Hoeflea algicola: one gene and its partner. The protein of the gene in region 1 binds, or shares a complex with, the protein of each later gene. Links are inferred from orthologs where the notes say so. Each region holds a gene or a part of one and is shown in the gene's direction. Other genes may lie near its edges.

Region 1 (2,822 bases):
CTGCGCGAGGTCAAGACCGCGACCTGGCATTCGATGGTCGCCGAAGGGCTGGCTCATACTGATGATGGTGATTTTGTCGTCTCGGAAGTCGAGCGCCAGACCGATAGCGGGCCTTTTTCAGTCCTCAGGTTGCAAAAACCGGACCGGGGACGCCGCCGAAGCAAGTCCCGAGCAGGATCAGGCAAAGCCCCTCGCGCCGGTGCTGGAGATTCCATCTACGCCCTTGCCGCCACCGTTGCGCCTGCCCCGGCCATTGGCGCCATCGGGCGTCAGCGCCGTGCTCGAAGACAGCGCCGAGGTGACGACGCGGTCACCGTTTGCCGACCAACCCGCCCATTCTGGCCTGGCGCTGGCGCGCGGTAGCCTGATCCACCGTCTCTTGCAGGTGTTGCCGTCGATTGCGGCCGATGAACGACAGGCTGCGCTCAGACGCTATCTTGCCCGCGCATTGCCGGGCCCGGATCGCACGGAGGCCGGTCTGATCGAAGCCCAGATTCTGGCCGTGATTGGCGACCCGCGTTTTTCCCCGGTGTTCGATGCACCGGGCGAAGCCGAGGTCTCGGTGATGGGTACCCTGCGCATCGGCGGCGAGGACCGCGCGGTCTCCGGCCGCATCGACCGTATCGCGGTGAGCGATGACCGGGTGCTGATCATTGACTACAAGACCGGTCTGGCGCCTGCGCCCGGTGAGCCAGCACCGCAGGGGCACGTGGCGCAATTGGCGATCTATCGCGCGCTTCTGGCGCCGCTTTATCCGGATCGGCGGATTGACGCTGCACTGGTCTATGTCTCGGCTCCGCGTCTGGTCGAAATCGAGGCCGCAACGCTCGATGCCGCGATGGCCCGGCTGCAGGGCTGGCAACCGGGTGGCTCTGCAAAACAGGTCTAGATTCTGTGCTGAATGGTCAAATTTACCCCATTCATGGGGTCTGTCGCAGATAGAGCCCCCGCGCCCTATGATCACGGCTCGGTGATGGCGCGCGAAAAGCCTTGAATACCCATGGCCGAATCATCACATTATGGCCAGCCACAGCATTGGACGGAACGACCGAGTCGGTTATCCGGAAAGCCTGATGCGCAGATTTAACACGCAAGAGCTGCCTGTTTGCATCTGGTTCGATGCGCAGCGCCCTGAAGCAGTCACCAAAGGAGTGCCCAGCATGGCAACCATGAAAGTAGACGCCACCAATTTTCAGAGCGAAGTGCTCGAATCCACTGTTCCGGTTGTCGTCGACTTCTGGGCCGAATGGTGCGGCCCGTGCAAGATGATCGCGCCCAGCCTTGAGGAAATTTCCAACGAAATGGGCGACAAGGTAAAGGTCGTCAAGCTCAACATCGACGAGAATCCTGAGCTTGCTTCGCAGTTCGGCGTCCGCTCAATCCCGACGCTGGCAATGTTCAAGGGCGGTGCAGTCGCCGACATCAAGGTTGGCGCTTCGCCGAAGACCGCGCTGTCGAACTGGATTTCCAGCGCCGTCGCGTAAATTCTTCGCGCCACAATAATTATGTCAAAACCCGCCCGGGCAACCGGGCGGGTTTTTTATGCGCGGGATACGGATGTAATTCTCAATCCGGCGGGGTGCCGTTTTGTCTCAGAACGTCGCCCAGCAAATAGAGCGAGCCACCGATCAGGATCCGCGGCGGTGGTTCCAGCCGATTGGTGGTGGTGCAGATGGCGGAAATCGCGGTTTCCACGTCATCGGCAGCTTCCGCGGTCAGTCCGGCCTCGTCGGCGATGTCGGCCAGAACTTCCGGGTCAAGTCCAGCTTCTGAATCCGGCACAGGAATCGTAAACACGTGCCGGACCATGCCGGCGAAGGCGTGGAAATAGCCAATTGGATCCTTGGTGTTGATCATTCCGGTGATCAAATACAGCGGCCGGGGGTCACGTTCCTCGAGATTGGCCATGGCTTCGGCGATGACCCGCCCGGCGCCGGGGTTGTGGCCGCCGTCGATCCAGATTTCGAGCCCGTCCATGGCGTCCTGGGCAATCAGCCCCGGAGCCAGCCGTTCCAACCGTCCCGGCCAGGTGACATTGGTCAGCCCTGCGGCAATCGCCTGTTCATCTAGGACAAAGCCGGCCGCCTTCAACGCGCGGATCGCCGCCGCTGCATTGGCCTGCTGGTGCCGGCCGGCAAGTCTCGGTAGCGGCAGGTCGATGAGTTCCTCCTCATCCTGATAGACCAGCCGGCCGTTTTCCTCATGCGCGAAGAAATCCTGCCCAAACAGATTGAGCGGACAGCGAAGCCGTGCGGCGATACCGGTCAGCACCTCGCGCGCTGCCTCTTCCGGTTGTGCGCCGATCACCACCGGCACCGCGGGCTTGAGAATGCCGGCCTTTTCAGCGGCGATCAGTTCCACCCGGTCGCCCAGATAGGCCTGGTGATCGAGCGAAATCGACATGATCACCGCCACTGCCGGCCGTTCGATCACATTGGTGGCGTCAAACCGGCCGCCGAGGCCCACCTCGATGATGGCGGCATCCGCAGGGTGTTCGGAAAACAGCACGAACATCACCGCCGTCAGGATCTCGAACACGGTGATCATTTCGCCCTGATTGGCGACTGCCACCCGCCGCACCGCATCGGCCAGTACTTCGTCATCGGCAAGCCGGCCGCCACCCTCTGCGCCGAGGCGAAACCGCTCGTGCCAGTTGACCAAGTGTGGCGAGGTATGGACATGCACCTTCAGCCCCTGCGCCTCCAGGATTGCCCGGCAGAATGCGCTGGTTGAACCCTTGCCGTTGGTGCCGGCAATGTGGATGATCGGTGGCAGCCTGTGGTGCGGATTGCCGAGCCGCTCGAGCAGCCGCGTGATCCGCC
Region 2 (2,883 bases), 1.2 Mb from region 1 along the record:
TTGCGGCCCGTGCCACAGCCGTTGACCAGTTCAGCGTCGCCGCCGAAGCTGAAGCCATCAACAAGGTTTATGAGGATCTTTGGCAGCAAGCCTGAACGGCAGACCGTGCTGAAACGCCCTACAGCGCCACCAGCCCGTCATCCTTGACCTGACGGATGGTCAACATGGTGCGCACCGTGTCGACATTATCGGTGGCGGTGAGTTGCTCGATCACGAAATCCTGAAAATGCGTCAGATTGCGCGCCACGCAATGCAGCAGGAAATCCGATTCACCCGACACCATCCAGGTTTCTCGCACGATCGGCCATTCATTGGTCATCGCCGCGAACGCCTTGAGATTGGCGTCGGACTGATGCTTGAGGCCGACCATGCAGAACGCCACCAGGTCAAAACCGAGACTCGGTGCATTGAGCAGCGCCCGGTAGCCGCGGATGATGCCGGCCTGTTCCAGTTTACGCACCCGCCTCAGGCAGGGCGGTGCAGAAATGCCGACCCGCTCGGACAGATCGACATTGGTGATCCGCCCGTCGGCCTGAAGCTCGCGCAGGATCTTGATGTCAATCGTATCGAGTTCAGCCTTGATCGTCATTGATCCATTCCCGTTTGATACCCGGATTGAGGGTTGACCCGGTACCGAATCTTGCCGATAGGCGCCCTGCTTGCGAAACTTTATTGCGCCACGGTAGTGCTGCTGTAAAGCCTCAGGCGGGGGTGAAAGCGCGATGTTCTGTGCGTAACCACATTGTTGTGCTTGAAACCGCACCGTGCCCATACCTAAATGACACTTTGACCGACGCGCGCTTTGCTGCGTGTTGCGGATTGGCCAGCTTTCGGATTTGATGCGTCGCAAGACTTGGCTCAATTTGGCTGTCTTCAACTATTTTCAGGATTGTCCCATGTCCAGCCGTCACGTTCCCGTTCTTATTATCGGCTCAGGCCCGGCGGGCTACACTGCCGCGATTTACGCAGCCCGCGCCATGCTCGAACCGGTGCTGATTGCCGGCATGGAACAGGGCGGACAACTGATGATCACCACCGACGTGGAAAACTATCCCGGCTATGCCGAGCCGGTGCAGGGCCCGTGGATGATGGAGCAGATGCTCAAACAGGCCGAACATGTCGGCGCCGAAATCGTCAACGATCTGGTCACCGAGGTCGAGATGACCCAGCGGCCGTTTACCGTGAACACGGACTCGGGCGCGGTGTGGACCTGTGACGCGTTGATTATCGCCACCGGAGCGCAGGCCAAGTGGCTGGAAATCCCGACCGAAAAGCAGTTCATGGGATTCGGCGTCTCCGCCTGCGCCACCTGCGACGGATTTTTCTACCGCGGCAAGCATGTGATCGTGGTCGGCGGCGGCAACTCCGCTGTCGAGGAAGCGTTGTATCTCTCCAATCTGGCAAGCCAGGTGACCGTGGTTCACCGGCGCGACAGTTTCCGTGCCGAAAAGATCCTGCAACAGCGGCTGTTCGACAAGCCCAACGTCGACATCATCTGGGATACCGAGGTGATCGAATATCTCGGCGCACCGGCGCAACCGCCGATGCCGGCTTCCGTCAATGGTGCCCGGTTGAAAAACCGCAAGACCGGCGAGATCACCGACATGCCGATCGATGGCATCTTCGTCGCCATCGGTCACGCGCCCGCTGTCAGCCTGTTCAAGGACAAGCTCAAGCACAAGCCGAACGGCTATTTGTGGACCGCGCCGGATTCGACGGCCACCGATGTGCCCGGGGTTTTTGCCGCAGGCGACGTCACCGACGACATTTATCGGCAGGCGGTCACCGCCGCCGGCATGGGATGCATGGCCGCACTTGAAGCGGAACGCTATCTCGCCGGCCAGGTCAGACACGCCGAAGCCGCCGAATAGGCGGCCACGCGCCGCAATGAAGCCGGAAAACCGGCAAAATAATAAGGCCGCAACAAACACGGCCGGGGGGAATTGTGAGTAACATGCCGCTCGATTGGGATAAACTGCGCATATTTCACGCTGCCGCGGAGGCAGGCTCCTTCACCCATGCGGCAGAAAAGCTGCACATGTCACAATCGGCCATCAGCCGCCAGGTTTCGGCGTTGGAAATGGATATCGGCGCCAAGCTGTTCCATCGCCATGCCCGCGGCCTGATCCTGTCGGAACAGGGCGAGATCCTCTACCAGACGGCCCACGAGGTGCTGATGAAACTGGAGTCGGTGAAAAGCCGGCTGACCGAAACCCGCGAGTTGCCCTCGGGCAAGCTCAGGGTCACCACCACTGTCGGGTTTGGCCAGAGCTGGCTGACCGAGAAGGTGCAGGAGTTTCTTGATCTCTATCCCGACGTCCAGGTGCAATTGCTGCTCGACAACGACGAGCTCGATGTCAACATGCGCATGGCCGATTGCGCCATCCGCCTGCGCCAACCGCAACAACCGGACCTGATCCAGCGCCGGTTGTTCACGGTGCATTTCCATATCTATGCTGCACCTTCCTACATCGCCCGACATGGCGAGCCGAAGACGCTCGACGATCTGGACCATCACCGCATTGTCACCTTTGGCGAACCGGCGCCAAACTACCTGCGCGACGTCAACTGGCTGGAGATTGCCGGCCGCAGCCCGGAAAATCCCCGGATGGCGCATTTGCAGATCAACAACATGCCGGCGGTGCGCCGTGCCACCCTCAACGGCACCGGAATATCGCTGCTGCCCGATTATATGGTCAGCCGCGACCTAGCGCTGGTCAAACTCGATATTCCGGCCGACATTCCCACCTTCGACACCTATTTCTGCTACCCCCAGGAAATCAAGAACGCGGCCAAACTCAAGGCCTTCCGGGATTTCCTGATTTCCAAGGCGCGCAACTGGAGTTATTGAGCGCGATCTTCTCAAGCCGGTCCAAGGACGAC

What was found. Proteins that work in one complex are often made in the same cells at the same time.
Region 2: the proteins of trxA (region 1) and trxB are in contact, whole or in part, in a crystal structure (PDB 1F6M), measured with the Escherichia coli proteins. The link is inferred for Hoeflea algicola from one-to-one orthologs.

The regions. Positions count from the first base shown.
Region 1 is NZ_JAOVZR010000001.1:3,182,685-3,185,506, forward strand. What follows is about bases 70-2,822. They hold trxA (thioredoxin), read left to right. Parts: upstream 70-1,160; coding sequence 1,161-1,484; downstream 1,485-2,822. Other genes in these bases: addA (double-strand break repair helicase AddA), read left to right, coding at 70-363; OEG84_RS15630 (PD-(D/E)XK nuclease family protein), read left to right, coding at 278-889; OEG84_RS15640 (bifunctional folylpolyglutamate synthase/dihydrofolate synthase), read right to left, coding at 1,567-2,822. Also shown: more of addA, read left to right, coding at 1-69. UniProt on the Escherichia coli protein: Participates in various redox reactions through the reversible oxidation of its active center dithiol to a disulfide and catalyzes dithiol-disulfide exchange reactions.
Region 2 is NZ_JAOVZR010000001.1:1,971,334-1,974,216, forward strand. The notes cover bases 70-2,883. They hold trxB (thioredoxin-disulfide reductase), read left to right. Parts: upstream 70-896; coding sequence 897-1,871; downstream 1,872-2,883. Other genes in these bases: OEG84_RS09680 (glycosyltransferase family 4 protein), read left to right, coding at 70-95; OEG84_RS09685 (Lrp/AsnC family transcriptional regulator), read right to left, coding at 119-589; OEG84_RS09695 (LysR family transcriptional regulator), read left to right, coding at 1,955-2,851. In the rest of the region: more of OEG84_RS09680, read left to right, coding at 1-69.